Regions from separate parts of the Pseudoalteromonas sp. GB56 genome, predicted to be linked through region 4. Evidence: predicted binding sites of a transcription regulator. Region 4 holds the regulator's gene; each other region holds the start of a gene.

Region 1 (8,212 bases), 540 kb from region 4:
GACGGAAACTCACCATACGCTTGACGTTGTCATTCACTTTTGCCATGCCATTGCCACTGTCGGTAAAAAATTTCTTACGCCTTTCCGCGCTGAGGCCCCGTGCCAGTGCCAATGAATCGTACTCCGCGTTTTTACAAATATCGAGCATGGTATTAGAAATATCCGTTCCGACAATTTGTGCGCCAGACCCCAGCATGCCTGGGCGGCTTTGCTGATACTCGGCTATGGACATGGCAATCGAATAAGGCTCCTGCCCCGAAGAACTTGCCGCTGACCAAATTTTCACAGGCCGGCGTAAGTCTTTGAACTCAAGCAGTAAGCGAGTTTTTAATAACTCAAATGGATAAGAATCACGAAACCACAAAGTTTCATTTGTTGTCATCGCATCGACAACAGCGGCACGAAGTTGCCGCTCATGGGGACTGAGCGTTTTAACCACTAGCTGCGACAAGCTTTCAACATCGAAGCGCGCCATTAATGGCGCAAGACGGCTTTTCACGAGATACAGTTTATTCTCGCCAAGGACGATGCCACATTGCTGTTCCAAAAAAGCTCGAAACTGATTGTACTCGTTAAGCTCTAAGTGCTTATTTTCCAAATTACACTCTCTAAAATCAGGTTAACTTAGGCCAATATGCTGGGTCCCTAGTCGCAGTGGACCCACTTCTTCACTGCCGTTGCTAATTCGTCTGGATTAAACTTTGCAATAAAATCGTCTGCCCCTACTTTTTGAATCATGGCTTGGTTAAAGACACCGCTCAAAGAAGTATGGAGAATAACGTGCAAAGGAGCGAGCTTTGGATCCGCTTTAATTTCTGCAGTTAAGGTGTAGCCATCCATTTCGGGCATTTCTACGTCCGAAATCAACAAAGCAACACGCTCAGTAATATCATTTTGACAATCGAGCTGAGCTATTTCACGCAGGCGTATTAACGCTTCTTTACCATTTTTAGCGAGTTCTGTTTGCACACCTAAAGGCTCAAGTGCTCGTTTCACCTGATTACGTGCCACAGCCGAATCATCGGCAATAAATACGATACGCTCGCCTATATCTCGCTGCATTTCACCGTCAGAGATAATGCCTTCACTTACCTCGGTATTAACCGGGCTTATCTCGGCGAGAATTTTTTCAACATCGAGGATTTCGACTAGCTCACCGTCAATTTCGGTCACGGCGGTAAGGTAAGAATAACGGCCCGCCCCGGTTGGAGGAGGCATTATTTTTTCCCAATTCATGTTAACAATACGTTCAACGCCACCAACAAGAAAACCTTGAACGGTTCGGTTGTACTCCGCAATGATAACGAAACAATCTTTTAAATCTGTAATTGCCGGTCCACCTACAGCCATTGATAAATCTATCACAGAGATAGTTTGGCCACGGATGTGAGCAACGCCTCTAATGTATTGGTTGCTCTTTGGCATGTTGGTCAACGGTGGACACTGAAGTACTTCTCGTACTTTAAAGACGTTGATACCGAATCGCTGGCGTCCTTTCAATTTGAACAATAATAGTTCAAGGCGATTTTGCCCTACTAATTGGGTACGTTGATTGACGGAATCTAATATGCCAGCCATCGGATTCTCCTAGCATTAACTTTACTACTGCGTGTTCGCGCCAGATGGGAACGCTTTTTGCTTCTTATCAAATATATCAGCATAAATACGGCTGTGTGTCTGTTAATTGACACCCCCGTACTTATACCTTGTTTTACCCAATAAGCATAGTCGAAACACAATGAGTATGTTCAAAAAAATTCAATTATTCCATAGCTTATCGTTACTTTTAGTTATGGCTGTGAGCAGTGTTGCGGTGGTTCATGCTGGTGAAAATACCCTTTACGACCACGAGCGACTACAAACGCTAGCCGAACAACATATAAGCAACATAGCTAAAATTCTGCCGGATCAGCAACTCCAAGTTCACGCTGTGGATTTGGATTCGCGTATTCCCGAACGCTATTGTGAACAACTGCCAGAGATGGTTGCTGCAACCTCTCCCCCATTTAATCGGCAGGTAGCCGTACAACTTAAATGTAATTCTCCCGCTGTGTGGACACAGTATGTCCATGTTCGCATTGAAAAACTTTCTCCTATAGTGGTTGCGAAAGAAAACATCGGCCGCGGCCAATTAATCGATGCACAAAGCGTCACGGTCGCTATGCGTCCGCAACACTTTGTACGCGCCCAATATGTCGAAGAGCCTGAGTTAATTGTGGGCAGCCGCAGTAAGCGTAGTATTCGCCAGGGTTCACCTATCAACGCCAACCAGCTTTGCATGGTATGTAAAGGCGACAACGTTAATATTATCGCTACGATCAATGGGTTAACAATCAAAACCTCAGGTGAAGCACTGGAAGATGGCGCCATTGGCGACAATGTTCGCGTCCGCAATGTTAAATCGGGTCGACAAGTAAATGCACAGGTTACAGCGGTTGAAACTGTTACAGTTAATATTTAAATTTTGTGCTAAAGTTAGGACGCACATGGCCGATAACCTATGCAAAGGTCAATCTAGCTCAGGTAATACAAATGGTTAATCAAGTAAATAAAGGCCAACAAGGCTCGGTGTACAATACACCTCAAAGTAAAATTGAACAGCAAAAGACAAGTCAGTCGCAAACAACTGATGCGGCTAGCAAAGCGAATGTTAAAGCAGCAACAGATTCTGTTAGCTTGACACCTCAAGCACGCCAAATGAAGTCACTTCAAGAGAAAGCTGAGCGCTCTTCTGGTTTTGATGAGCAAAAAGTCGCTGAACTGAAAAAAGCGATTGCCGAAGGTAAATATCAGATCGACGGCGAAAAGTTAGCTAAGAATATCGCAGCGTTTGAGTTCGACTTGTATGGCTGATTCAGCGTTAACTCTAGCACTCACCCAACAGATTAATTGTCTGGAGGATTTACTCGCTTTGCTTAAAGATGAGCTTACGGCGATTGCGGGTAGAAGTGGTGCTGGGTTGAAAGAGCTTACGCCTCAAAAGGCTGAAGCGCTGAATCATATCCAAAAGCAAGATCAACACATCGCCCAGTTGCTAGCGTCTAAACCTGAGCCAGACGACCAAGAACAGCAACTTATTAAGAACGCCCAAGAATTGCTCGTGCAGTGTAAAGAGCAGAATCAAATTAATGCCCATGCGGCCCACCAAGCTCAGCTGAGTGTTAAGCAGTTGAAAGACATCTTAATTGGAGCGCCAAGTTCTATCACCTATGCTGCTGATGGCGGTATCAAACGCAGCGACAATACCTTAGTTCGCAACTTGAAAGCCTAAAGTACGCCCCCCCTTACTCGTGTACCAACCGCGCTTTCACTCCAAGACTACTGAGGAGTGACCAAGGCAACCTGTGTGCAAGTTCTTCAACCACCAACTCAATTTCAAATTGTTGTAGATGCGCACTGATTTCCCGAACCTGACGTTGCGTACTCTCGTCATTTTCTAGGTTATAAACTAATTCATTCGATAATTTTACGATTTGGATACCTGATTGAAGCAGCACCCGAGGCTCGATATCAGCATCTCGAACATCACATAACCCAATCAGGCAACCAATGGTTTTCGCTTCTTTGCAAAAACTCAACACCGCGGCGGGCAAACGCTGCAAAATATGTTGAGAGAATTCTAACGTTACTCGCTGCCTTAGTCCTGGCTCGCTGGCGATAAGCGCTAAAATACTGGTGTACGCTACTTCATCTTGAAGCGTTTGTTCACTAAGTTGGATACACAGATTCTGGGGATATTTGAGCCATAACTTGTCTTTAAAAAGCATTCGCACAGTTTTCCAGTCAAGTTGAGAATCTAAGTCTAAACTTGCTGGAACCGACCCGAAATATGCACGGGAATATGCTTGTCCGCCGATGATGATGTTGAGGTTAACTTCATACTGAAAAGTCTGATCAAGGGCATCTTGTGCTCGCATCATCACCAACTCAAACTGTTCATTTTTAATGGCTATTTCCAATTCTTCCGCGGTGCTGCCTTTTGCCTCTCGCTCTGGCTGTTGGATACGGAACACATTCTGACCAGAAGCGATTCCCAGCTTCAACAACCTGTGCGCCTCATCAAATAATAGCTGTGAGGATTCCACTTCACAGAAGCACAGTAAGCAGTGACGCAGGTGCACGATGTCTTGATAGTCAGCACTGAATTGGGCACCAAATTCTGTGAGCATTTTGCTTGTCTGTTCAGTGTCCAACACTGCATCAAAATACATACTGAACTCAGCTTGTTCAGTGCGGGCCAGCTGCCACTCATGTAACACCGCCTGTTGGGTTTGTGCAAAGCGGATTAAAACATTTGCGAGACGCTGCTGTGCTTCAATAAAATCTTGTTTATCTAGACTGTCTCTTAATTGTTCGTAGTTAAGTAGGCGAGCAACAATTAGCATCTGATTTCTTTGGCTTTTTTTTGTTTGCTGATTAAACCTGAAAGAAAGTGACGCTTAGTCGCAAAGCCCGTCACGTCATCGTGTTGAGCTAAATACTGCGCTCGTTTAAGGCGCTCATGTGCATCACTCATACTTTGACTTAAGCGATTTGCGAGGTGGTTCATTGTTAACATTAAGGTCGCAATTTCTTTTGGTTTGGCTGGCACCAATTGCTTAAACTGCTTTTGGGCTATGGCATCTGCCTGATTCTGTATTTGTTTTATGGGCGTTAATAACCAAAAGACAAATCCGGACACCAATAAACAGGTGATGAGCAATAATCCTCCCCCTGCCCACATAAATAATTTGGCGTTTCTCCACAGCGCTTGTGTTGCAGCAGTTTGCTGCGCTTGCACATACAAGACGCCATAAGGTGTTCCTTCATGTGTAATAATGGCCTTGCTCGGTGCAAACTCAAACGTACTCAAGTAGTGAAACCAGCTCGGCATCACTGAGTTTTCCGTATCACCATGGCGTCGTTCGATGATCACCCGTCCTCTGTTATCTTCCAATCGGAGTAAACTAAAGTGGCCACTTTCAAAAGTCTGTCGAACAAGCTTTTCTAACTGCCTAGGATTCTTTTGTAATTCACTGAGGGATAACGCTAACACCGCAGCTTGATCATCACTTTGTTGTGAGAGTTGCTCATATAAACTGGATTTCAGACTACTATTGGCAATTGCAAAGCCTGTAAGCACGCAAACTAATGTTACAACCAACATTAAAATCCATGCGTAAAGGTGCAGTGACAAGCGGGCGTTGGGGGCGCTAGGAACGCTGTTTATTTCAGCCATTCTTCCTCCATGAGAAAGAAAAACAAACATCAGGTGGACTTACTTGAAGCAACGCAAAAGCATCCTTGCTTCGAATTTCATTGGAGTTGGAACCAATGCGCAACGGGTATGAATAAATGCTCAACGTCGGTATTACTAGTTATTCTTTTTTTACAGCATAGCAGTGAAACTTCGCGACTTCACACTAAATTTACCCATTTTAAGCACAGACAGAAACTTATCAAAGTGATCTTTGTAATTTTCAAGCCAGTTTGATGGGCTTGATGTGCAAGTCAAAATACATCGCGTCGCGCATGGGCTGAACGGCTGCCTAGTAGTAGGTGACTTTCTTGACTTTGCGTGGCTTAGTTTCAGTAATATATAAATCGTAAACAAGTTTCATATCCAACTCTAGCTCAGTTGCATAGCTGTCGCCTACAACATAGCTGCGCGTTACACGAGCGCCACGAATGACACCTTGCACTTTCGCTTGAAGATAATCATCCCCTGCTACTGCATTGGCAATTGATGTATTACCTTTGAGCTGCTGACCATAGACCTGCTCAGCAAGTTCTCGGTAAGCTTCGATTTTAGAGGCCTTCATAGCCATTATTGATTTTTGCTCTGAGTTTTGCCCTGGCTGCGGTGCAATGGGTGCATAGCCAATTGCGCGAAGAATTGGGTAGTTGTCTGGTTGTTGTACGCCATATTCCACATGTTTATCAAACATAGCACTGCACCCCGAAAGGCCAATTAGGGCTAATAAAATTATTGCTATATGTCGTAGCATCTCTTTCTCCATCGACGAACGTTTGCTTCTATTAATATCTATGCACAATGAATGCCATCCTTAACCTTCTATACAACTAACTTGGTACGCTCTTTGCTTTTTCTATCCTAATGAAATTAATGAGCGGCTATTCGTTATGCGCCCTATTGTATTATTAATCGTTATTTTAATGGCTTTTAGCAGCGCCCACGTGCATGGCCAGTGGCTACAAACGACGGGTAGCGCATCAATGGAAGAGGTCTCCACAGAGACAGCTCGTTCCCAGGCAATCAGTGACGCTATAAAACAAGCGCTTCAGTATTCAGGGTTGAGCCTCTCAAGTGTGCAAACACTCACTAACGGTGTTCTTACTCAAGATAAGTTGTCACTCACTAGTCAAGGCGCTGTTGGCCAAATGCACGTGCTCGAAGAGCAACAAGAAAATGGCATGTTAACTGTGACCCTGCAAATTGAGGTATTGAACGAAGAAAATCAATGCCAACAAAGTAACGTAATAAATCACTTTGCATTAACTCGCACCGCGATGGAGAACCCACAACAAGCACGCGATGGTCAAATATTTGACATACCTAACGCCTTTACTAAGCAACTTTACGCGTTGATGAGCCAAGCTCAACTCAGTATGCAACCAACGGCCTTCTACCAAGACCCTATTTCAGTTAAAAGTTTCTTCAGTAACCAATATGCCTATGATGAAAATGTGATTGATTACATCAGCGATGCCAGTAACAGTCAGTACGTGCTGTTCTCACAAATAACAGATACATCCGTGGGAAATGAACATGATAAAGGGTATGCATTTTGGAAAGATGACAGTTATGAGCGTTACTTTAATGTCGAATTTATTTTATTTGATGGTTTGAGCTTTGAGAAAATCTGGCAAAAAGCCTATCAAACCCAAGCCTTGTGGGAGTTTGAGAAAACCGCTCTGGTCGATGTTAACAGCGGTGTGTTTTGGCAAAGCAAATATGGCCGCACCATCTCAGAATTAAGTGAACAGGTCATGTATGATCTCAATCAGACGCTACAATGCTTGCCAACCAAAGGGCAAATTAAACATATCGACGGCGACCAAGTAATCATCAACTTGGGACGCAGCAATGGCCTGAGTGAAGGTCAGCAACTGACTCTCGCGTACAGCAGTAATGCCATCACTTATGAGGGTAAGCATCTGCCCAAGCAAGTTACCTCGTTGTTTAGCGTTGAGATTAAACAGTTATACCAACACAGCGCTGTAGCAGTGAATACCTCAAAACGTCCTTTAAGCAACATCCAACTCAATGACTTAGTGTTGGTGAAGTAACCAACTGCAAGCCACAGAAAGGCTACTTTGTGGCTCTTCACTCAGGCGCAATTAGGTGCGCCTTTGCTTTAAACAATCAATAAAACTGATTACTTCAATTCATTAATAGCCTTTTACCGATTATAACGCCCATGTCAGACTAGGCTCATTATTTAAGAGGAATACGACATGATGAATGAATTGAAAAACAGTGAAGGTCAACATATCCCAGATGTGTCATTTGCTATTCGCGATGGCGAGCAATGGCTCAAGCTTACCAGCGAAGGAATCTTTAAAGGCAAAACGGTCATTGTTTTTTCTTTGCCAGGCGCATTTACGCCGACATGTTCATCAACCCACCTACCGCGATACAACGAGCTTGCTGATGTATTCAAGCAAAATGGCGTGGACGACATTGTTTGTGTTTCAGTCAATGACACCTTTGTTATGAATGCATGGGCACAGCACCAAGAAGCTGGCAACATTACCTTACTTCCGGATGGTAATGGGGAGTTCACTGATGGCATGGGGATGTTGGTCGATAAAAATGATTTGGGCTTTGGCAAACGCAGCTGGCGCTATTCAATGCTTGTCAAAGACGGTGTTATCGAAAAGATGTTTATTGAACCAAACAAGCCTGGTGACCCGTTTGAAGTGTCTGATGCAGACACCATGCTTGAATACATCAATCCACAACAAATCAAGCCACAACCTATCAGTATTTTCACAAAGCCTGGATGCCCATTTTGTACTAAAGCAAAAATGCTGCTTCAACAGCGTGGTATGGCCTATGAAGAAATCGTGTTAGGGAATGAAGTTACCATGACAACGCTTAAAGCAGTGTCAGGCAGAACAACTGTTCCGCAAATTTTTATCGGTGGAGAGCACATTGGCGGTTCGGACGAGCTAGTACTACATTTTAACTAGGTTGGCGGCCCCTGCA
Region 2 (8,212 bases), 2.2 Mb from region 4:
GCGCAGAGTATAGCAATCGAAACGGTCGATTTGGCCAGCAAAAAGTCTGTCTTGAGGCTTGTTGAACTTAATAAAGTGATCGAGAAACGTTTCTTTTAGTTCAGTGGGTTCGTCATTATCAACGCGCGTACCTACATAGGTATATAAGCCGTTTTCTTCTGTCACTTGGCTAACGGTCAGTTCCCACTCGTCAGCGCTGCGTATTACATCACCGGGATTAAATAGCACACGGGTGACGGGCGCTTCCGCTTGCGCGTAAACGCGGCTTTCGCCACTTGCGGGGAACAATATGTTTACTTGGCGTCCTTCCAATGCAACTACGGTACCTAATCCTAAATCTGATTCGGTGTCACTGATCCAACGTTGGCCTAAGGAAAAATTCATTGCGTGCTCAATCTCGACTTTTTGTATACCAAAACTAGGGCGCATGTGCCCGAGCAAAAAAAGGCGGCTATATTAGCGTGCTAATTTACGATTATCACCTTAAAACTGATAAATAGTGCAACGCTTGTTTAGATTATATACAGCAGCAAAAGACGGTCATTTTTGCAAATGTAAATTTGCACTTTTTCTTACATTTTTTATTGTCATAAAAGCGTCTTTTCCAGCTCATAGACTAAACTTGAAATATGCCTAAAGGCATCACCACCTTGTCATTGTAGTCGTAAAGGTGCAGATATAATAAAGACAAATAGGATTGCGCTATGGATAAAGACCGCCACGCTAACAGTAGTAAGATGTACGTCCTTGATACTAACGTATTGCTCCACGAACCCCTTGCATTCCTCTCCTTCCAAGAACACGATGTCATCATCCCGATGACGGTACTCGAAGAACTCGACCATATCAAAGACCGCAAACGTGACGTTAGTCGTGATGCGCGAGTGGCGATTCGTTCTTTGGATGAAGTGTTACGCGATGCAAGTCCAGAGCAAATGCTTCAGGGAGTGACATTGCCAAGCAATAAACGCACTCCAGAGCAACCGCGAGGAAAGCTTATAATCGTTAACGACCACCTGTTTGCGGACAGTATCTCTGGCTTGCCGGGTAATGAAAATGACCATCGCATTATTAACTGTGCCGTGTACTTACAAAAGCAATACAGCACGGCAAAAGTGGTGTTAGTCACCAAAGACATTAACATGCGATTAAAAGCCAAAGGTGCTGGGCTGCATTATGTTGAAGATTATCGTACTGACCAGTTGATTGATGACATAGCCTTACTCACTTCCGGCTACAAAAAAGTAGAGGGTGACTTTTGGCAGCACGTCGGCGAGTGTGAAACAGAGCAGCAAGGTCGTGATGCGCTGCACCATGTCTCGCGTAACCTTGTACCGGATGTGTTTGCCAATGAATATCTACTCGATGACAGTGGCCATTTTGCAGCGCGTGTTGTGGGTTATGATGAAGAGCACATTACCCTCAAAGATTTAGGGGTAGAGCGGCTGATGTCGCGCAGTGCATGGGGTATCAAACCCAAAAATGTCTATCAAGGGATGGCGATGGATGCCTTGCTCGACCCTGATGTGGAACTGGTGCTGCTTACCGGGCCTGCTGGGTGTGGTAAAACTATATTGGCATTGGCATGTGCGTTAGAGATGATTATCGAAAAGAAAACCTACGATAAGCTTATCGTCACGCGAAACACGCCTGAAATAGCCGAATCTATTGGTTTCTTACCGGGTACGGAAGAGGAGAAAATGGCGCCTTGGTTAGCTGCTATTACTGATTCTTTAGAGGTATTACATAAAGGTGATGAAAACCCGATTTCCAGTCGCAACTACATTATGGAAAAAGCCAATATCCAATTTAAGTCTGTGAACTTTATGCGTGGTCGTAGCATTCAAAATGCGGTGGTGTTGCTTGATGAAAGCCAAAACTTAACAGCATCACAATTGAAAACTATCATCACGCGATGTGGGAGTGGCACTAAGTTGATATGTTCAGGGAATTTAGCGCAAATTGACAGCAGCTATTTGACTCCTGTTACATCAGGTTTGACTTATATTGTCGAACGATTCAAAGATTTTGAAGGCAGTGCTACCGTTAACCTCAATGGGGTTGTACGCAGTCGTCTTGCTTCGTTTGCAGAAGAAAATCTGTAATTTGAAAGGCTGCTCTTGCCCTAAAATAGCAGGGGCAGTCAGAATTACTTTGAGCTACACCAACAACATAGTTGGTGTACGCATATAATTTGCGTATGATTTATGGAAGTTCGGTGTTGTCTGAAATTCACTCTGGTATATTCAGGTTAAACTCAGCAAACACTTCTAAGCTGCTAGGTATTATCTTTGTAGCATCGCACTAAAAACGGCTGACAAATATAACGTAAACACTGGCAGGCCAGTCTAAACTGATGTTAGGGTCTGTTGACCTTTACTGCTTTTTTGTAATTTAGATGCAGCCGTTTAGATTGAAGATGAAGTAAACCGAAAAAATAAACAGACCCGAGTAGCGGATTAAATAATTGAATCGTACATGTCAACATATTGCTGATTAGTAATGGGTGTTGAACAAGGTATAGCAAACAGGAAGGCTCATGAAGTCAGCGAAAATTCTCGTCGTGGATGATGATGAATTAAACCAAGTAATTTTAACAAAAACCCTTACTCCTAAATATCAAGTTCACTGTGTGAGCAGTGCTATTGAGATGTTCGCTTGGCTTGAAGACAATACGGTCGACCTCATTCTTCTTGATATCATCATGCCTCAAATGAATGGCTATGAGGCACTTAAGCAGTTGAAGCATGGTGAACGCACACAGGCTATTCCAGTTATTATCATTTCTGCGAATGATTCCAATGACGACGAAGCGAAGGGTCTAGAGCTAGGCGCTATGGACTACATAACCAAACCATTTGGTAGCGCGATTGTTCGAGCACGTGTGAAGAATCAATTAACCATTAAACAAAAAAATGATTTGCTGGAAATGTTGGCAAGCATTGATGGCCTTACCGAAATCCCGAATCGACGTTACTTCGATGAACATTTTGCGCGAGAATGGCGTCGCAGTGCACGTGCCGGATTGCCTTTATCTGTGTTGATGATAGATATCGACTTCTTCAAGCGCTACAACGATCATTACGGACACCAGAAGGGTGACGAATGTCTAAAACGAGTGGCGCAAGCTCTAGTGAATAATTGTCAACGTGGCAGTGACTTCGTTGCTCGTTACGGTGGAGAGGAATTCGTCGCTGTGCTACCAGGTAGTGAGAATGAAACCGCAATGGCGCTTGCAAATAAATTATGTAACGTTGTGCGCGATTTAAGCATCACGCACATAGACTCGCCTGTTGCCGATCGTATTACAGTGAGTATCGGGGCCACTACCTTTGTTGATGGTTGCGATGATAGTTGCGAAATGGAGTTGGTGGAGCAAGCGGATAAAGCAATGTACAAAGCGAAGCAACTCGGCCGCAATGGCTTTGCTTCATATGAATAAAAAAACAGCGCCACAAGGCGCTGTTTTTTCATATATAAATATTAAAGGCTACCTACGAGTGCTTGGTAGGCACTTTCACCGACACTGACCAAGCGGCCTGATTTAAACACCAAAGGCGTGCATTCATTTTTACTAATTTTACCATCTGATTTTACACTTTGTGTGGCGTAAAATAACACTTGGTATGTTTCACCCTGATGGCTGAAAGACTCGCTGAAATCTGGCGTACCAAGCGCATCTTTCACTGTCATGGCTGCACTATTAAGGTCTAGATTGGTAATGAATTCGCGGTTATCACGTTGTTGTTTTTGCCAATCACTTGAACCCCAATGAGCATCTGCTTCACCATCGTTCACTGAAATAACACAACCACCCAACATAGGTAGGGCTACAAGGGCGCAAAGTAATACTTTTTTCATTTTAGATTCCGTTTTAGTTGTTTGGTCTATTTACCCACTACTTTTCAAGTTCAATGCCAATAATTTAAATTTTAAATATTTCAATAAGTTAACTGTTTCATAAAAAGCTTGGTATAGCTTTTTTAGGAAAATTTTAGTGTATTTAACTAACTTGGTTGCGAATTTTACCACTTGTATAGGCACGAATATTAAGTGCCAATTGGGCGATTAACCGATCTCGTGCTTGTGATGAAGCCCATGCAGTATGCGGAGTCAAAAGCAAATTGTCGCCTCGATACTGGATAAGCGGGTTGCTCGATTGCGGAGGCTCTTCACTGAGTACATCAAGTGCTGCCCCCGCAATGACATCGTTTGTCAGTGCATCAGCCAAATCGGCTTCATTAATGATTGGTCCGCGAGCGGTATTGATGAGCACCGCAGAGTGTTTCATCGTTGCCAGTGTCTGTTTATTGATAAGCCCTGTGGTGTCGGCCGTTAGAGGACAATGGATAGAAACAATATCACCACGCTGTAGTGCATCTTCGAAACTCACGCGTCCTGCTCGTGGTGCTTGTCCTTGGCGTTCAGCGATGAGTACTTCCATACCGAATGCGCTGGCTACCTTGGCAACCCCTTGTCCTAGTTCGCCAAAGCCAACAATGCTCAGCGTTTTTCCAGCCAGTTCGTTGATCGGGTAATCCAAGCGACAAAACATCTCGCTGCGTTGCCATGCGCCTTGAGCTGTATCTTGGATGTAGCGATGCATGTTACCTAATAGAAGCGACATCATAGTGAAAGTGTGTTGAATTAAACTCGAGGTTGAATAACCAGCCACATTGCACACGCTGATGCCGAGCTCATTCGCTGCTGCGATATCTATATTATTGGTGCCTGTTGCTGCGACACAAATGAGCTTTAAGTCTGGTAGTGCCAACATGTGTTCACGATTAATTTTTGCTTTGTTGGTGATCACTACTTGCGCTTTTTTAAGGCGTGGTACCACTTCTTGCGAATCGGTAAGTGGGTAAGCGATAAACTCCCCAAGAGATTCAATAGGGGCGAGAGAGTTATCTCCTAAAGTGTCCATATCCAACATGACTATTTTCATGACGTTTTCCAATATTCAAACTTGCGTCTAGTTTTTCATGGACCGTGCTTGAGAGCAAAATTAAATCCTTGACCTTGGAGTCTACTCTAAGGTTTATAATCAATTTATCGAAGCGAAAACAGCCGAAAAGGATGAAATATGCGAATAGGTGAATTAGCGAAAAAGGTATCTATGAGCACAGATACGTTGCGTTATTACGAACAACAAGGATTGTTAAGCGAGCCACAGCGAAATCACAGTGGCTATCGTCAATATTCAGATAAGCATGTAGCGCAGCTCAATTTTATTCGTCGCGCTAAAGACGTTGGTTTTAGCCTTGAAGAAGTGGCTGAGTTATTGAAAATCAATTTCGAAAAGGCGCAGCATAGCTGCCAAGAAGTCAAAGAGTTAACCCTGCGTAAGCGTGATGTGGTGGCTGAACGCATTGCTGAGTTGCAACGTTTTCATGCGTCGTTATCTCAACTCGCGAAAGACTGCTGTGGTACCACAGCTCCGGCTGAGCATTGTTCAATATTGACTGCGTTGGAGGATATCGATGGACTTAATCATTAACTTTTGGCAACTGTTTGTACTGTCTGCACCTTGGCTGATGCTCGGCTTAGCGTTAGCCGGGTTGCTGAACGTCTATCTACCTGCAAACTTTTTGCATCGACACCTCGGCAAAGAAGGATTTTGGACAACCGTTAAAGCGGCGTTAATTGGTGCGCCAATGCCACTGTGTTCTTGTGGTGTGATCCCTGCGGCTGTGGGTCTCAGACGGGCAGGTGCGTCAAAAAGTGCCACGACCTCATTTTTAGTGTCGACCCCTGAAACAGGCGTTGATTCGGTGTCGGTTTCCTATGTGCTACTGGGGCCATTCATGGCGGTGATCAGGCCAATAGCGGCCATCTGTAGTGCTATTACCGCGGGGTTGCTGGTGGGCAAAGAAAGCGCGCCGGAACAAAAAGGGTCTGTGGCTCAGACCACGCAAGAAAAACCAAGCAGTTGTGCATCTCAATCGCGCGCTGAAACTTGTTGCTCGAGTCGTTCTGAGGAGCAAGAGCCCGTGCCCACATCGTGTTGTGCAAGTGCTTCAAACGCGGACACAGCCACACAACAGCCCGACCAAGCAACGAATATATCGGAATCGAATTCGAGCTGTTGCACACCGAAAGTGGACGCAAAGCAAAGCAGTTGTTGTAGCACCAAAGCAAACTCGCTGCCTACAGAATCAGCACTGGCTAAACTTAAACGGGCATTGCATTTTAGCGCTACAAAGTTGCTCAGTGACACGGCAGTATGGTTAATGATTGGTCTCTTTTTCGCAGCTTTGGTACAAACCTATGTTCCTACATCTTATCTCAGTCAGTGGGGCAGTGGCCTACTCGCTATGACTGTGATGGTGTTGATCAGTATTCCTATGTATATCTGTGCCACAGCATCAACACCAATTGCTGCAGGTTTGTTGCTCGCGGGTGTGTCACCGGGTTCAGTATTGGTGTTTATGCTTGCCGGCCCCGCAACAAACATTGCAACCTTGGGTGTGGTCGGTAAAGAGTTAGGGCGCAGAGCAATTGTTGCATATCTGAGTGCCGTGATTGGCGTTGCCTTGTTGTTTGGTTTCTTAACTGACTTTTTGGTCGGTGAATACAGTATTGAGGTTATTCCGTTGGCTGGGCATCATAATGAAGTGCTACCGCATTGGCTGTCGCAGGGTTCTGCAGTCATTTTAGCATTACTTCTGTTGCGCTTAGTTTGGCTTAAATTTCAACCAAATATGGTACCGTCCACTGGTAAGAGTTGATAAACTTAGCGAATAACTCAACGGCGCGATACAATAAGCGCCGTTTTTTTGCCTGTAGTAATAAGGTGAACGCCGTGGATAAGTATGCAGATATAAGACCTTACAATGATGACGAAGTAGCAGATGCGGTTGCGAGGCTAATTGCCGACAATGCGTTTGTAGACTTGATAGCTAAGCATAACTTGCCGAGTTGGCTGGCGAAAGTGCATTTTTTATCGCGCCCGCTTGTGCGTTCTGGACTCAAACGAAAATGGGGCTCAGTTAAGACGGTGCGCCAAGTGCAGCTGGAAGTCGTGCATTACCTTGAGCGCATTATCAATAACACGACATCCCAAGTCACCTTTTCAGGTTTAGATGAATTGGACAAGAATCAGGCTTACCTGTTTATTTCCAACCACAGAGATATCGTACTCGACCCTGCGCTGGTAAATTTTGGATTACATCAATACGATATGAACACAGTACGTATTGCCATTGGTGATAACCTGCTACAGATCCCCTATATCACGGAGTTGATGCGTCTAAATAAAAGCTTCATCGTGAAGCGTTCAGCGAAAGCACCAAAAGAAATGCTTCGTGCTTTGACGCAGTTGTCGGCATACATATATGACTCGCTAGCAGACGGCCACAGTATTTGGATAGCGCAACGAGAAGGGCGCACTAAAGATGGTTTCGACCAAACAGATCCAGCCTTACTTAAAATGTTGCAGCTAAACGGGCGCAAGCAAAAGAAAGAATTTGCCGATTATGTGCGTGAGCTAAAAATTGTTCCAGTTTCAATTTCTTATCAATATGAACCATGTGCATTAGCGAAGGCTAAAGAGCTGTACCATAAGAAACACCATGGTGAATATGTGAAACAAGCAGGTGAGGATATTGAAAGCATTGTTGATGGTTTTACCACCGACAAGGGGCACGTGCATTTAGCATTTGGGCAGCCGATCAATCATGACTGTGATACACCGGAAGATCTGGCTAAAACTATCGATAAACAAATCCTTGAGTCGTTTTATTTGCACCCAGGGAACTATATTGCGGCGCAACACGCCGAAGCCATCGTTAATTCAGAATCCCAAGATGTAAAAGAATTTGATAGACGCATGAGCGCAATCCCTGACCATTTACGCGACCTCGTTATGGCTATTTATGCTAAACCTGTATTGCGTAAGGAAGAGATGGACCAGTAAGGACCATTTTTAGCTGGCAATTCGGTGCGACTCGCATTAACGTTAATACAGGGTTATGTGAGAAGTGCCGATGCAGCAGCTAGAAATATTTTCCATTGATAGCCCCTGCAAAGGGGTGTGTGAAGTCAATAATCGAGGTTATTGTCGGGGGTGTTATCGCTCTCGCGAAGAGCGCTTTGGCTGGAATCAGTTTTCAGATGAGCAAAAGCGACACGTCAGTATGTTGTGTCATCAACGTTACAAACGCTTTTTGCAAAAGCAACAACAAGAGCAAGCTGCTCCACCTCCGCTATC
Region 3 (8,212 bases), 240 kb from region 4:
AAAGGCTGCACCTTTAGCTTGCGCAGCTAATACTTTCTCAGTGAACGCACAACCACCACGGTCAATAAGAACAGCTTTGCCTGTAAAATCAACATCATCTGCAAAGGCTTCACATGCTGTTTGGTTAGCATCTGGGTAGACCAGCTCAATGTCATCGCTACTAAAACTAAAATCAGTAGGTCCAAAGCTTGCACCTTGGAAAATAGCTTCCTCACCAGCCACTGTGCCGGCAGCCACGCTTGCCGTATTGGTCGGGTGTGTCATCGCCCCCACAGATAACGCATTCTCTGATGTACTAGGGCCGCCTACGATATATGGAATGTTGTTATCGTTACCAGCAGAGACAACCACATTTGTGCCTAGCGTTACAGCGCGGTTAATAAATAGACCCACGGCATCTTGAGCCACATCACCAAAATCTCCACCGAGTGACATGTTAACAACGTCTACACGGTCTTCGATATCCAAATCGCCGTTTGGATCCATAGCAGCTTCAAGTGCCATCAGCTGTGCAATACCTGGACAACCACCTGCACACACTGAATACACAAACAAATCAACATTCGGTGCAATACCACTTACAGAATGCGATACATGAGTACCGTGGTTGGTACCATTGTCTATTGGGTCCGGGTCCATGTTGTAGAAATCATAACCACCTTTCACAATACCTTGTGGCCATGTCACGGTTTCATCGGCAATAGCCGCTGCATACGCTTCTGCTGTACCCTCACCGCCGAAGGCAGCATGAGTGTAATCGATACCAGTATCAAGAACGGCTACACGGACACCTTCACCCGTAGCGATTTCATTTTCCACTAGCGGTGTCGCGTTGATGTAATCAGCGCTGTCTGCAACAGCAAGTTCATAGTCGTATACTGGGTAAATTGCTTTAACGTCTTGGTGTTTTTCTAACTGCTTTACTTGCGCTTCTTCACCGTCTACTACCAATGCATTGGCGAGTTTAGAAGTGCGAGTCAGAACGTTAAGGCCCAAATCCATATTTTGCATGTCGCTCATAACACGCTGTTGGATATCAGAAATTTCTGCACTTACAGATGCTTGGTTTGCTTTACTTACACCGTAAAGGTGTTGACCATTTAATTCTACCAACCAGGCAACGGCTTGTTTTTGTTGCTTTAATTCAGCTACTTGACGCTGAACAAGCGGCTTTTTTTGGCCATCAAATAACTTAGGTTGTGCTGTTAGGTTTGCGCTGGCTGCAGAGGCACTGACCAGCGCAGAAGAGATACCGAGAGCGAGTGCACTCAGGCGAATTTTATTATTATTCATAGATGGTTTCCTATTTATAGTTCCGTTACGCTTTATCCAAGCGTCGAACAATATAACTAAAAACAGGTACGTTACAATCCGGCACACTTGTAAACGACTAGTTAACATACAATGTAAGCGTTTACTTGGTGAAAAAACTACTATGAAGCAATAACTTATTAAATTTGTAACAATTCTTTACAATTCTATGTAAAGAGTGCGACGAATGGCTCGTAACCCCACGTCAACATTAGCGACGCTAATGCAAACATGAAAAAAATAAATGCTGGCCAACTCGCTTTCACTTGCACCAGTTCATTAACTTGTTGATTACGACCAGTGATCATAGCAGGAACTAACTTTTTTCCACGAATGGCGTACACAATTATCGCCAAAATGTGTAGCGCAATCGCGATGAGCAGCCAGTCGAAATTTTGATGATGTAATGATGATGCGAGCTCAACCCACTCGTAGGGAACATGTTGAACTAATGGACCATCGGTTAGGATGTCGTCCGTTGTCATCAAGCCTGTGGTCAACTGCAACGCTATCAAGATAAAAAAGGCTAATACCATATAGCCGCCTGCGGCATTGTGGCCAGCTCCTAGACGCTGAGATTTAAACGCCTCAACGACCGCTTTGGGCCCATTTATTAGCGCAGATAATCGCGCAGTATCACTGCCAAACAGCCCCCATACAACACGGGTTAAGAGCAATGCACAGGTTACATAACCGAGCACAAAATGCAGATCCATTGCTCCTTCTTCGGCAGAAAAATACAACCCAGCTAAACAGGCGACTAATGCCCAATGGAAAAACCGAATAAATCCATCCCAAACTTTCATAACTGCTCCACGTCTTTTGCAATGAGGGTGATTATGCCAAACTCTTCGTGCAGAGCGAACTTTACACGATTAGATTTAGATATGACCCGCAATAAAGCACCAATAAACAAGAAAAATTTAAACAAAGCCGCCTTTTTCAAAGGCCAGCTAGATATGATGCCGCTTAACTTAGCGGTGTTACCTTGGGGATATTGTGTGGCTCATTGGCGATGCAGAATGGTTTTAGTGCCATAGAGGCTCAATTGATGTCTCTGCTTGTATTTGCAGGTTCTGCGCAGCTTGTGGCAATAGAGCTCATTGCCAACAACACCTCTTTACTTACCATAGCAATCACCACTTTTATCATTAGCTCCCGCCATTTTCTTTACGGATTGGCAGTTCGGCAAAAAGTTATTGCCCAACCTTTGCGTTGGCGCTTACCTGTGAGTTTTGTTTTGACGGATGAGCTGTTTGCGTTTTCCCACCACCCAAAAGCGTATCAAACGAAGGCGCGTCTAATTTATGCCCTCAGCGCAGGTTTTAGCTTCTACGTATTTTGGAATCTTTGGACGTTAATTGGCATTGTTGCGGGCCAATTGCTTCCTGACTTAACCAATTTAGGTCTCGATTTCGCTATTGCGACAACGTTTATTGCCTTGGTTGTTCCGTCGATTAAAAACCGTGCAACACTACTCTGTGTGATTGTCTCAGGAATCAGTGCGGCAGCACTTAAATCGTGGGGGTTTGATATGTGGCTTGTAGCAAGCGCTTTACTGGGTATGGGCTGCGGATATTTTATGACGCGCGAGGTGAAACAATGATTACCACGCTGTTGGTCATGGCCGCAATTACGTTTTCAAGCAGATATCTATTTTTGCACCGCTCATTGCCGTTCAGAGTAGGCCCTAGGATGCAGCGTTTTTTGAGCTTTAGCGCACCTGCAGTGCTAACCGCTATCTGGGTGCCTATTGTCTTGCTCCCTGATGAGCAATGGCAAGTTAGTTATACCAATCCGTACTTAGTAGCGGCGGTTGTGGCTATTATCACTGCGTATAAAACGCATAGCATCTACGCCACTACATTTTTATCTATGGCGATATTTTTCGTATTACGTTAGTTACAACTAAAAAAGGGGCATAAGGCCCCTTTTTATTTATTCCGTAATGTCGTCGAAATCATCGTAGCCGAGATTCTTTCTGAGCTTTCGCTGCTCTAGATAATCATCAAGCTTCTTTTTCACTTTGCGTTTACGACGATCATTTTGATTGCGTCCAATCGCTTCGTATTCATCTTCAACAAAATCGTCTTCTACCGCATCATAGGAATATGTTTTACCCACAATACACTCCAAAAAAATCAAAACAGTGATCAATGTAGCTAGGTTGCTCATTGAATAAAGGGCGTAGAGCCTTCGAGTGAATAAATAGCTGCTAATCCGAAAACTGAAAAGTGAGATTTTTTTATCGTATCGACAAACATATTTAATTAACAAATTAGTCGAAATTACACACTGTCGTTAACGCCAATGAAATTACATATTTTTTACACCATTAGTTCATTACAAATCAGCTAAATGTTGGTCAAATTAACTAAAAAAGTCAGCCTGCTCTTGATTGGTTAATTTTAACTATTTGATATTAATACAGTTTGTATTTTGGCATCGAATTTGAATTATTCAGTAAGTTACTCTTTCAACAGGTATTTAAAAATGAAAACTACATCACTTGCTATCATCTCAGCTATCGGTCTATCAGGCGCAGCTTATGCTGAAGAAACTAATTCCATTTCGTTCGGTTCAGAGCAGTGCAATATTGAGTTTAAAAATGATGTACGTATTGACCCACAACGCATTGAAATCACTAACGCACAAAATCAGCATTTAGTATTTGAGCACGGCCAACTTAGCATTGACGGAAAATCGGTCGATCTCAACAGTCAACAGCAACAAGCATTGGCAAACTATGCCGATAATGTGCGAACTTACATGCCTGAAGTAGCTCAAATCGCGTTGGATGGCGTAAAAATTGCTGGTGTCGCTATCGAAGAAGTAGGCACAGCGTTTGGGATCCAAAGCAGCGATGCACTCACTGATCTTGTCGATCAAATTGGTGTGAACATCGAGCAGACCTTCTATCAAAACGGCGCTTTTGTGATGGGTAAACAAACGTTTGAGCAATTGGGTGATGATATTGAAAACCAATTTGATGAAGACTTCGAACGCGCAATGGAGCAAGCGGTTCTTCAATCAATTGGGAGCGTTTTCATAGCGCTAGGCTCTGAGCTTATTGGCTCTGGTGGCGATATGGATGAGTTTGAACAGCGCATGGAGCGTTTGGGCAAACAAGTTGAGCAACGAGTAGAACTGCAAGCTGCAAATATTGAAAAGCGCGCAGATGCTCTTTGCGTATCCTTCACTGAACTCGCGGCGCAAGAGCAACAGCTAATTGGCATGGTTCCAGAACTAAAAGATTACCAATTACTCAGTAACTAATCAGTACCCTTGCCGGTTGAGCCAGACCACTGGCTCAACTGCTTCTCCCTTTTTGCACTTGCAGGCAGAGCGCTCCCAACATCGCTACTGCCTTTTCTATTTTTTCATTCCACTCCACACCATAACTCAATCGCATACACTGGCGATATTTATCTGTGGCGCTAAAAACGGCGCCAGGCGTTATACTGATACCGCTGTCTAATGCCCTATGAAAGAGGGCTATCACATCATATTGTGACGGTAGCTGGATCCATAATACGCACCCTCCTTGAGGGTTATTCATGCGGGTTCCTTCAGGAAAATGCCTTTGAACAAGTGCTCGCATACGTTCTTTGTTCAACGCTAAACGTTGGCGCATAACACGTAAGTTTTTGTCGTAATCACCACTGTTCATAAACTCGTATAAAGCCCATTGATTCATCAGTGACGAAGCGCAGCTCATGGCTCGTTTCAGGCGTCTTGCCTGAGGGGCAAACTTCCCCGCGATCATCCAGCCGACTCGATAGCTCGGCGCCGCCGTTTTTGATAATGAAGAGCAGGTGATCACATTGCCCATGGTCGAAAAGTACTGAGCTGGCTTCGCATCATCCGCTTCATAGGCCAGCTCACCGTAGACATCATCCTCAATGAGCACTGCGCCGCGCTGCTCAACCAAGTTCACCAGCTGTTGGCGTCGCTCATTTGGCATTTTTGAGCCTAATGGATTACTGATACACGTTGAAAAAATACAGGCTTTGATGTCATGCTCTGCGAACGCTCGTTCAAGGTCTTCAATACACAACCCCTCTTGCGGACACATGGGTATCTCAATAACTTTCAAGCCCAAGCTTTCTAACATTTCAATGATGCCGAAATAACAGGGCGATTCCACCGCAACTATATCGCCTATTTGCGTAACGCATTGAACGGCAATATGCAGCGCCTCTTGCGCACCATTGGTAATAATCAGCTCATCACCGTTTACGCCAATAGCAAAATCGAGATAACGATTAATGATTTGCTTCTTTAACGCACTGAATCCATCATGGGGGCCGTAATTGATGGCTTTTTTACCAGCAATATTCATCACTCTGCGCATTGTGCGGCTGAGTACTTTGTCCGTAGAACTCACTGATACTGGATTTGCGATACCCAAAGGAATGACCCCTGGTCGATGTAACCCTTCGAAAACCTGCTCGATAAGTTCTTGTTTATTAACCTCAACAGGTTGTCTGGCCAAAGCGATGCGACCCACTTGATTGCAAGGCTTACAGGCTAAGTTTAGATAAAACCCGGACTTCTCACGCGCGCTGATCACCCCTTGGCGCTCAAGCTCTTGGTAAGCTTGTTGGACTGTGGGAATGCTAATAGACAGCTTATTAGCCATACTTCTCAGAGACGGGAGCTTTTCTCCAGCACTCAATGTGCCGTGTGCTTGCATATCTTTTATCAAGTCAATTACTTGTTGATACAAGTAGACTGAACCTTGCTTGTTGACGATCCGTGACATAACAATCTGTATAGGTGCATTTTGTTGTTTTCTGTTTATGTACAGTATACAGAATCAGCTTAAAATACCAGCTTTAAAAATGTCGGAGCCTCACCATGAAAAATGCCATGCTTTACTTTTTTACTGTTCTTATCTGGGGTTCGACTTGGCTCGCTATCGAATTTCAGCTCGGCGATGTTGAGGTTCAAGTATCGTTATTCCTGCGCTTCGCTATTGCTGCCGCTTTGATGTGGTCTTTTGTGCTATTTAAAAAATTGCCAATGCGCTTTTCTCGGCGTGACCACGGCTTCTTCGTGCTCCTAGCGCTGTGTAATTTTGGCGCCAACTACCTTATTCTCTACTGGGCGCAGCACTACCTCACATCAGCTATGAGCTCTATTGCCTTCAGCACGTTATTATTGATGAACATAGTAAACACACGTTTGTTTTTTGGTAAGCCCATCGCCAAACGCATCTATTTCGGCGCGGTGTTAGGTGTAGTGGGTATCGTTATCTTATTCTGGCCAGCCATTGCCACATTAGATTTGAGCAACGACATCCTGTTCGGCCTGCTGTTATGCTTGGGTGGCACGCTGGTCGCCTCAATCGGCAATATGGTGAGTGTGCGTAATTCAAATGCACAAGTGGGTATCATGCAAGGTAATGCATGGGGCATGTTGTACAGTATGATTGGCTTAGCGGTCTTCGTTTTGGTTAGTGGCGCATCACTTGATTTTAGCGCAACCACTGCTGCTTATTGGCTATCACTGCTGTATTTGAGTACCTTTGGGACGGTTATCGCATTCGCCTGCTACTTTGTGTTGTTACGTAATATTGGCCCAGAAAAGGCAAGCTACGTCATTGTTTTGTTCCCACTTGTTGCAGTGATACTGAGCACACTGTTTGAAGGATTTATTTGGCAGTTGAATACCGTGTATGGCTTCATTTTTGTACTGCTGGGTAACGCCATCGTATTGACGCCATTTGAGAAAGTTGCCAATGCATTCAAACTACACAAGCAGCGTAAAGCATTAGTTTAGTTCTTTAGGAACAACAAACCGAAGTGCTGATTTTTGCACTGAAAATGTGGCGGGGGTTGTACCTATGTACTCACCATCCGCCTCGATTCCTATATTTGCTGTATGGACCTGCAGCTGTTCAGTCGCAGATATAGCCACTTGGGGAAGTTGAACATGCTTGCCCTGATAACTCAAGATAAGCGCTTGGCATTGCCGCCAAAACGGCGCCGCACCAATTTGCACACATTGTAAAAAGCCATCATCAATTTTTGCACTCGGTGCCAGGCGCATCCCTCCGCCAAAGAACTGTCCATTTGCTAGGCACATCATAAGCAGTTGTTTTTGATGGCTTTGCTTGGATGAAAAAGCCAACATTGAAGGGGCATAGCGATATAACATTCTGACGCCTTGCCACGCATAACTTAAATGCGCCCAAGGACCGCGTTTACCCGAGCAAGCTTTGACCACCGCAGCATCGTATCCCACACCAGCTATGTTGATAAAGTAACGCTCATTCACCTTGCCTAGGTCAATATAGCTACTTTTCCCAAAGAGCGCGGCTTCAAGCCACTGACGCTCATCACAACGCCACTGCCTTGCGAAATCATTGCCACTCCCGCACGGAACAAGGGCGAGCTCTAGCGTTGAGTTGGCAAACGCATTGACCGCTAAGTTTAGGGTACCATCGCCACCGAGTACGACGACCCGAGAGACGGTTCCGTGATAACTTTGTAAGCTTTGTAAGTCCGCACAAAAATCTCCACTTGTCGCCATTTCGCAATAGTCGAAATCACGCTCATCAAGTTGTTCACAAACATTTTTTAGTTGCGATTTCGTTTGCAAAGGATGATACAGGATTAAAAAGGTATTTGGACGACTCAAAAAGCACACCTAAAACAAATATGATTCATCTGAATAAATATGCACATTATTGCAATCCTATAGACTTAACAAGCTAAAAAACCTTTGTACATGCACAATTAGATAAATTAGCCACGACATATCCATGCATATTTGGCGTAAAATCCAACTTAACAAAACATTAATCGGATTAGAATTACTTATTCGAATGGGCCAAAATAAATCGTTTTATTTTCAACCGCTCTGGTTGCAAAATAGCCTTGTTTTCAACCATAGG
Region 4 (8,212 bases):
TCAGCCAAATCCATTGCCGCTTCCAAATCTGGGCTAAGAGGAAGTTTTTCACGTTGTTTTTTAGAGAGGCTAGCGAGTTCAATACCAAGTTCATGGAACTCCATTGCATCGCGCTTTAGTTCACTCTTTGATACGTAAAATGATTTCTTCTTCAGGTTGCGGTTTTTTAGCCATACTAGTCTCGAATAATGCACTTTGGGGTAATTATACCAATTTGTATGAACTCGTGTTTATATAATTACGCAGTGGCAACACTCGTTGCTCTTTGTGCTCAATATGACTAGCAACCAAACTTAAAAAAGCATTGAGCGGGGGGCAGCTTATTCCAGCAATATCTGTGTGTGAGCTGATTAATTGCAAGCGAATCACTAAATTAGTGAGATGCTTTGTGTTAGGCTTAGAGCATAAGATTTTAGAGCGAAAAGAACTATGCAACAAAAAGACTTGGCACCCATTTACAGCCAGATTGAAGACGTTAAGAACGCCGTCAGTGAAGTGTTGGAGCAGGCCAAAAAGTTGGGCGCTACCGCAGCCGAAGCAGCGATGTCGAGCACATCTGGATTATCGGTGAGCACGCGATTGGGTGACGTTGAAACGATTGAATTCAACCAAGACGGCGGCCTAGGTGTCAGTATTTATGTTGGTAATAAAAAGGGTTCAGCGTCGACAGCAGATTTAAGCCCTCAAGCTTTGCGTTCAGTGGTTGAAAAGGCGATTGAGATTGCCAAATACACCTCTGAAGATCGATGCAATGGCTTGGCCGATGCTGAACTATTAGAAATGAGTCCGCCTGATTTAGACCTTTACCACCCTTGGCAGGTGACGCCTGAAGAGGGAATTGCCTTGTGCCAAGAAGCTGAACATGCAGCACTTAATTTTGACGAGCGCATTGTTAACTCGGACGGTGCGAGTTTTAGTAGTCATGAAGGCTTACGTGTTTACGGTAACAGTCATGGCATGTTGGCAGGTTTCCCTCGTACGCGTCATAGCATCAGCACTATGGTTATTGGCCAAGATGGCGAGCAAATGCAGCGTGATTCAGCCTACACGATTTCTCGTGACCAAAACGGGCTAAAAGCAGCTAAAGAAGTTGGCTTAGAAGCAGCGAGTGAGACCATAGCTCGACTCAACAGCCAAAAGTTGGGCACAATGAAGGTGCCTGTTGTATTTCGCGCTGATATCGCCAGTTCGCTGTTTGGACATTTAGTGTCAGCCATTGGTGGCGGCGCATTATACCGAAAATCGAGCTTCTTACTTGATAGCATCAATACCCAAGTATTCAGTGATATCGTCAATATCAGTGAGCGCCCACACATGCTTAAGGGGTTTGCTTCTTCGCCGTTTGACTCGGAGGGGGTGAAAACCATAGATCGTGAAATCATTCACGGAGGTGAGCTTAAAACGTATCTATTGGCGAGTTACGCAGCCCGTAAGATGGGGCTTACACCGACCGGGCATGCAGGTGGTATCCACAACTGGCTGGTACAGCAAACCCATGATGATTTACATGCGCTACTTAAGCAGATGGGCACAGGCTTATTGGTGACAGAGCTAATGGGTCAAGGGGTTAACACAGTGACGGGTGATTATTCCCGTGGCGCCGCTGGATTCTGGGTTGAAAATGGTGAAATTCAGTACCCTGTAAGTGAAATTACCATTGCCGGTAACCTCAAGGATATGTTTAAAGGCATCGCTGGCATTGGTGGTGATATTGACCATCGTGGCGGTGTGCTCACAGGCTCCGTGCTAATCGAGCAAATGCAAATAGCGGGAGAGTGATCGTTTACTCACTGCCAACCTGAAAACGTACAACGCCCTTAATTGGGCGTTTTTTATGTGCAATAAATGCTTTACCTAAACTTAAGTTGAGGTTTTAAAGTCTTCCTAACGCTAAAAGATAAACATTAATTTTGGAGAGACTGATGTATTTAGAGCATGTAAATTTAGTTGTTAGTGATATAGAAAAGGCCCTTACTTTTTACCGTGCTGTATTTCCTCATTGGCATATTCGTAGTAAAGGAGAGGGTACTTGGTCAGGGAAGCCGCGTCATTGGCTGCACTTTGGCGATGACTATCACTATATCGCTTTTAGTGACAATGGCGAAGGCGACAACCGCAACCTCGAAGGCCATCAACAAGGTCTCGCACACTTTGCTTATGTGACGCAAAATCTCGATGAAGTCATTACACGACTACAGCAGGCGGGTTTTGAAATTGCGAAACAAGGTGCGGATAATCCCTATCGTCGTAATGTGTACTTCATAGACCCTGCGGGCTTTGAAGTGGAGTTTGTGCAGTATCTTACAGATATTCCTGAGTTGCGGAATAATGAGCTGTAAACGCGTTTTAGATGCCCAAAAATGGGCATCGACGTCAATACATTAAATCAAGAACCAGGTTGCGGTGCCGAGGAAGGCAAAGATACCAACAATATCCGTAACTGTAGTCAGTACCACGTTACCTGCAAGTGCTGGATTCGATGTTCATTCTTTTCAGAATAAGCGGGATAACCGCACCGGCGATACCTGCGGCCAGCAAGTTCATAAACATGGCGAAAGCTATCACTAAACCGATAGTGAGATCCCACTTCCATAGCGCTATGGCTGAGCCTATTAACACGGCCCAGAGCACGCCATTGAGTGCGCCGATTGCGAGTTCTTTGGTGAGTAAGAACTTTTGGTTGGTGTCGTTAATATGCCCCAGAGCAAGACCACGGATCACAAGGGTTAGGGTTTGTGAGCCCGCAACACCCCCCATTGATGGCACAATACCATTCAATACGGCAAGGAAAGGCAGAATACCCAAGGTGCTCTCAAAGAAGCTGGCAACAAAGGCGGCGAGCATGGCGGTCAGCAAGTTAACACCCAACCACACAGAGCGGCGCTTGGTACTTTTCACTACGGGTGCGAAGGTGTCTTCTTCATCATCTAGACCCGCAAGACTTAACATGCTGTGCTCAGCGCCTTCACGGATAACGTCAACGATGTCATCGATTGTGATACGACCAAGCAGATGTGCTTGTTCATCAACTACCGGTGCTGAAATCCAGTTATGACGCTCAAACAGTTGTGCAACTTCAGATTCATCCATGGTGATGGGAATCGACTCACACTCATCATCCATCACTTCGCGAACAATCGCGTCCGGCATAGTCGTCAACAAAGATGTAAGCGGCAGAGAACCGAGAAAACAGTTATCTTTATCGACCACGTACAACTCATCCGTGCCTTCAGGTAATTCACCTTTGAGGCGTAAATAACGCAGTACCACATCAATGGATACATCAGGACGAATGGTCACCGTATCGGTGTTCATCAAGGCACCCGCAGAGCGCTCTTGATATGACAAAGCCGTCGTCGCACGGTCGCGATTCTGGCTGTCCATCGCCTCGATTACGTCTTTATAGACTGGCTCAGGTAAGCTACGAAGTACTTCACCTAGGTCATCGTCGTCCATGTCTTCGGTCGCAGCAGCAATGTGCTCCGGTTCCATTCGCGCAATGATACTTAGACGTACATCTTCAGAGAGTTCTTCGAGAACATCACCTTGTACATCAGGATCGACGAGAGACCAAAGTTTAAAACGTGTTTTGTGTGGGGAAGACTCTAAAAGTAGCGCCGTATCACTGGGCGCTGTTTTTGCTAAAAGCCTGCGTACATGAACAAACTGGCCGCTGCTAAGGGCTTCAGTAATTTCCTGAAGTGGTTGGAGCGGATTTTCTTGTTCATAGGCTTCTGGCATAGGCTTCCCTTAAAGATAAAACTGGAAGAAATCTGCTTATAAGCGAGCACTTACAAGCGCTTGATAAGTTTACCTTAACTCAGACAAAGATACCAAAGGTAAATGAGATATAGAGGGTGTTTATATTTTGGGTAATAAACAATTACTAAACACAGAGGGTATTTTTGCTTAACTGAACACCCGTGAAGGAGCTACTCTTGCTCGTGGAATTTTTCGGCGATTAATTGCCCAATTGCGACAAGGGCCCCTTCCTCGTCATTGCCTTCACACACTACTCGTACTTCTTTTCCTTTGCCACTTTCAAGTAGCAACAGTGCGAGAACACTGTCTGCCTCAGCGCTTTTATCACCTTGATAGAGGGTGATTTTAGCGTCAAAATTCATTGCTAATTGCGCGAGCTGAGAAGCGGCGCGGGCGTGAAGGCCGAGTTTATTCTGGATAACAAAGGTGGCTTCTGTCACGGTTACTTTTCCTGTTCACGGTGGCGGATTTTGACGTTTGGGTAGGTATCCATAAAGCGCTCTCCCAATGTCTGCGCTAAATAAACAGAACGGTGTTGACCGCCAGTACAGCCAATCGCAATCGTTAAATAGCTGCGGTTATTGCGCTCCAGATGAGGTAACCAAGTTTGCACGAAGGTTTGAATCTGCCAAGTAAACTTCTGTACGATACCATCGCTTGAGAGGTAATCTTTTACTGGCTGATCTAAACCGGTTAGCGGCTTGAGCTCAGGTTCCCAGTGAGGGTTAGGTAAGAAGCGCGCATCAAATACGTAATCAGCATTTTTCGGGATGCCGTGTTTAAAGCCAAATGACTCAAAGGTGATGAGTAATGGTTTATCTTTCTTACCGAGGACTTTTTCACGCACCATTTCAGCTAACTGATGAACGCTGAGTTCGCTCGTATCGATAATAAAGTTAGCGTGCGAGATTAACACGTCTAACAGTTTCTTTTCCTCACGAATAGCAATGTCTAATGGCAGGTTTTGCATCGATAATGGGTGCAATCGACGTGTTTCAGAAAAACGTTTAATCAGCGTTTGCTCGTCGCTATCTAGATAAAATAGAGAGGGTTTTGAAAATGCAGGAAGATAAGCCAAGATATCACTGAATTCCTGCTCTTCTTTGGGTAAGTTTCGCACATCGATACTGACAGCGATTTTGTCGTAGTTGTCTGAGACACTGCGCACAAGAGCGGGCAGCAGATTAACTGGGATATTGTCTACGCAGTAATAACCTAAATCTTCTAATACGCGCAAAGCGACAGACTTACCTGAACCAGAGCGACCACTGACAATAATCAATTCCACTTTAATTCCCTTAAACTTCCTGTGACTAAATTAGGCCACAAATAGCTGATAGAGCTCCTGATCTGTGGTGACTGTTCTCAGCTGTTTGCACAATTGCTTGTCTTTAAGTCTATCAGCAATTTGCGCTAAGGTCTTGAGGTGTTGATCACACTGATTATCTGGTACGAGCAGTGCGACAAAAATATCAACAGGACGATTATCTATGGCATCAAAGTTAATGGCTTCGCGGTTGGTGACTATGATGGCAATGGTTTGTTCAATGCCTTCCAATCGACCGTGAGGAATTGCGACGCCTTTCCCAAAGCCAGTACTGCCGAGCTTCTCTCGCGCCAAAAGCGCATCGAGAATGGTTTGCTCGTTTAAATGCGGTGCGTGTTGATGAGCGACCTGTGCTAGGTACTCCAACATTCTTTTTTTGCTATTAAAAAGGACCGCAGCTTTGCTGCAGTCCTTGGAGAAAAGATGTTCTAAGCTCATTTTAGTGTCGAGATAATTTCTCTTTATGTTTAATTACTTGGCGATCCAATTTATCAATTAGGCCATCAATCGCCGCATACATATCTTGGTGCTCTGCGGTGGCAAATAATTCGCCGCCATTTACGTGAAGTGTTGCTTCTGCTTTTTGTGTGAGTTTCTCTATATCAAGGATGACATGCACATTATTAATATGGTCAAAATGACGCTCAAGTTTTGCAAATTTACTATTCACATAGTTACGAAGAGAGTCTGTGATTTCTACATGACGACCGGTAAGATTCAATTGCATAAGCATTTTCCTTCTTGTCTAACGTCTATATCAAGCTTTTACGTTGATTTGACGGTGGTATGGCTAACGATTCACGATATTTCGCAATCGTTCGTCGAGCCACTTTGATTCCTTGCTCTGCGAGTATATCGGCTATTTTGCTGTCGCTTAATGGCTTGGCAACATTTTCCGCCGCTACTAGCTTCTTGATTAATGCTCGAATCGCTGTGGATGAGCATTCACCTCCATTTTCGGTGTTCACATGGCTGGAGAAGAAATACTTCAACTCAAAAATCCCACGTGGCGTATGCATATATTTTTGGGTCGTTACACGAGAAATTGTCGACTCGTGCATCTCAACCATTTCGGCCACGTCATTGAGGACCATTGGTTTCATCGCTTCTTCGCCATGTTCAAAGAATGCCTGTTGTTGTTGAACAATGCAATTAGTTACTTTGAGTAAGGTATCGTTGCGTTGTTCCAGGCTCTTTATAAACCATTTAGCCTCTTGTAAGTGAGAGCGTATAAACTGGCTGTCACTTTGTGATTTACAGCTACGGCCTAATGATGCGTAATGATCATTAACTCGTATCTTCGGCATGCTGTCAGGATTTAACTCGACCAGCCAACGCCCTTTAACCTTCTTAACGGATACATCAGGAATCACGTATTCTGACTCTTCGCGCACAATAGTTGCGGCAGGTTTCGGACTCAAACTGTGTATCAGCGTCATCACCTCTTTTAACTGAGCTTCTTTAAGCTTAGTCTTTTTCATTAAGGTGCGATAGTCACGGTTACCTAGCAAATCAATGTAATTACAAATTACCTCTTTCGTTTCACTAAGCCAAGGGGTTTGAGGTGAAAATTGATTGAGTTGGATCAATAAGCATTCCTGTAGTGAACGCGCACCAATTCCAACAGGATCAAAGAGTTGTATTCTTTTTAGGACAGCTTCAATTTCATCTAGTTCGATTTCTACGTCTTGCTCCTCGTGATTTAAACTCTCGAGCAAATCTTCAGTAGAAACGGTTAGTAAGCCATTGTCGTCGATTGCTTCAATAATGGCTGTCGCAATCGCTTCATCGACTGGGCTAAATGGGGTGAGTTGCAGTTGCCACATCAAATAATCGTGCAGTGTCTCGGTGGTTTCACCTTGGTAGACAAACTCATCATCAGGCATTGGACCTGCTGAAGCTACGGGAGCTGCACTGATATATTCATCCCAAGATACATCCATGGGTAATTCATCACTGATCGAGTCGTTGTTTAATGCGTCAGAACTTTCTATTTGGTCGCTGCTTTGTGATTCAACATCGACTTTGTCTTCACCGTTTTGTAGGCGTTCGTTATCGTTCTTATCACTCGCGTTGTCAGCGTAATTTTCTTCTTCGACTTCTAAGAGTGGGTTAGCGTCAAGTGCTTCTTGAATTTCTTGTTGAAGATCCAAAGTACTGAGCTGCAACAAGCGAATAGCTTGCTGCAATTGTGGGGTCATTGTTAATTGCTGGCCTAAGCGCAGCTGTAATGATTGCCTCATGTACTCTAACAATCCTTTTGTTGTTATAGCCTAAATTGCTCACCTAAATAAACATCACGAACGGTTTGATCGGCGAGCACTTGTTGTGGTGTGCCTGACGCAATCAATTCACCGTGAGAGACGATATAAGCGGTTTCGCATACATCTAAGGTTTCACGCACATTGTGGTCGGTGATAAGTACACCGATGCCACGGTTTCGCAGGTGCTCAATGATTTTCTTTATATCTAACACCGAAATAGGGTCTACACCAGCAAAAGGTTCATCTAAAAGGATAAATTTGGGGTTTGCGGCTAAAGCGCGAGCAATTTCAACGCGACGGCGCTCACCACCTGATAATGCCATTCCAAATGAATCGCGAATATGCTGGATATTAAATTCGTCCAACAAGCTTTCTAATTGTTCCTCTCGGCCTGCTTTGTTTAGGTCCTTGCGCGTCTCTAAAATCGCCATCAGGTTCTGATAAACGGTGAGTTTTCGAAATATCGAAGACTCTTGCGGTAAATAGCCTATGCCCAGCCGCGCACGAGAGTGCATTGGCAGCAATGTGATGTCTTGATCGTCTATGCTGATCATGCCTTTGTCACTGGGTACCAGACCCACAATCATGTAGAAGGTCGTGGTTTTACCTGCGCCGTTTGGGCCCAATAAACCAACAATGCTGCCAGCTTTAACTTCCAGTCCTACGTCTTTTACAACTTCACGACCTTTGTAGCTTTTTGCTAATTTTTGCGCCTTCAATGTGGTCATGGTTGTTCCTTTTCCTCAGGCTTTTCTTCGCTCTGTGGTGTCAAAGTCGTGCGTACTCGTGTACTTGAATTTTTGTCTTTCTCGGCGCTGATGGTCTGTTTATCTATATCATAGCTGATAGTTTCAGCGAT

What was found. Region 4 encodes sigma-54, which starts transcription at its own class of promoters, with help from an activator protein. Its sites were predicted from a motif close to GTTGGCACGNNNNTNGNNT; they were not measured.
Region 1: ACH19P_RS05945 (LPP20 family lipoprotein) is a predicted target of sigma-54. The motif match lies at 6,028-6,046, and genes of this name have one in related genera.
Region 2: ACH19P_RS13855 (DUF3192 domain-containing protein) is a predicted target of sigma-54. The motif match lies at 3,904-3,922, and genes of this name have one in related genera.
Region 3: ACH19P_RS02305 (YggN family protein) is a predicted target of sigma-54. The motif match lies at 3,750-3,768, and genes of this name have one in related genera.

What each region holds. Positions count from the first base shown of each region.
Region 1 is NZ_JBPCHK010000001.1:1,268,555-1,276,766, reverse strand. Features, by position in the region: gene ACH19P_RS05980 (CheR family methyltransferase) at 1-598, opposite strand, end outside; gene ACH19P_RS05975 (chemotaxis protein) at 646-1,578, opposite strand; gene flgA (flagellar basal body P-ring formation chaperone FlgA) at 1,739-2,461, shown strand; gene flgM (flagellar biosynthesis anti-sigma factor FlgM) at 2,533-2,853, shown strand; gene flgN (flagellar export chaperone FlgN) at 2,846-3,271, shown strand; gene ACH19P_RS05955 (EAL domain-containing protein) at 3,285-4,385, opposite strand; gene ACH19P_RS05950 (LapD/MoxY N-terminal periplasmic domain-containing protein) at 4,379-5,218, opposite strand; gene ACH19P_RS05945 (LPP20 family lipoprotein) at 5,529-5,927, opposite strand; gene ACH19P_RS05940 (flagellar assembly protein T N-terminal domain-containing protein) at 6,124-7,290, shown strand; gene ACH19P_RS05935 (glutathione peroxidase) at 7,462-8,196, shown strand; tRNA gene ACH19P_RS05930 (tRNA-Arg) at 8,199-8,212, opposite strand, start outside.
Region 2 is NZ_JBPCHK010000001.1:2,977,634-2,985,845, reverse strand. Features, by position in the region: gene rapA (RNA polymerase-associated protein RapA) at 1-384, opposite strand, end outside; gene ACH19P_RS13865 (PhoH family protein) at 705-2,105, shown strand; gene ACH19P_RS13860 (diguanylate cyclase) at 2,540-3,442, shown strand; gene ACH19P_RS13855 (DUF3192 domain-containing protein) at 3,484-3,861, opposite strand; gene ACH19P_RS13850 (D-2-hydroxyacid dehydrogenase) at 4,004-4,948, opposite strand; gene zntR (Zn(2+)-responsive transcriptional regulator) at 5,087-5,500, shown strand; gene ACH19P_RS13840 (SO_0444 family Cu/Zn efflux transporter) at 5,484-6,731, shown strand; gene ACH19P_RS13835 (1-acyl-sn-glycerol-3-phosphate acyltransferase) at 6,806-7,918, shown strand; gene ACH19P_RS13830 (DUF1289 domain-containing protein) at 7,989-8,212, shown strand, end outside.
Region 3 is NZ_JBPCHK010000001.1:494,233-502,444, reverse strand. Features, by position in the region: gene ACH19P_RS02330 (S8 family serine peptidase) at 1-1,293, opposite strand, end outside; gene ACH19P_RS02325 (cytochrome b/b6 domain-containing protein) at 1,479-2,117, opposite strand; partial or broken gene ACH19P_RS02320 (AzlC family ABC transporter permease) at 2,199-2,917, shown strand; gene ACH19P_RS02315 (AzlD domain-containing protein) at 2,914-3,213, shown strand; gene ACH19P_RS02310 (PA3496 family putative envelope integrity protein) at 3,250-3,435, opposite strand; gene ACH19P_RS02305 (YggN family protein) at 3,805-4,587, shown strand; gene ACH19P_RS02300 (aminotransferase-like domain-containing protein) at 4,622-6,076, opposite strand; gene ACH19P_RS02295 (DMT family transporter) at 6,172-7,095, shown strand; gene ACH19P_RS02290 (diacylglycerol/lipid kinase family protein) at 7,087-7,956, opposite strand.
Region 4 is NZ_JBPCHK010000001.1:731,992-740,203, forward strand. Features, by position in the region: gene yjgA (ribosome biogenesis factor YjgA) at 1-104, opposite strand, end outside; gene pmbA (metalloprotease PmbA) at 430-1,779, shown strand; gene ACH19P_RS03445 (VOC family protein) at 1,923-2,339, shown strand; partial or broken gene mgtE (magnesium transporter) at 2,382-3,741, opposite strand; gene ACH19P_RS03455 (HPr family phosphocarrier protein) at 3,933-4,202, opposite strand; gene rapZ (RNase adapter RapZ) at 4,205-5,050, opposite strand; gene ptsN (PTS IIA-like nitrogen regulatory protein PtsN) at 5,081-5,527, opposite strand; gene hpf (ribosome hibernation promoting factor) at 5,529-5,816, opposite strand; gene ACH19P_RS03475 (RNA polymerase factor sigma-54) at 5,842-7,332, opposite strand; gene lptB (LPS export ABC transporter ATP-binding protein) at 7,356-8,081, opposite strand; gene lptA (lipopolysaccharide transport periplasmic protein LptA) at 8,078-8,212, opposite strand, start outside.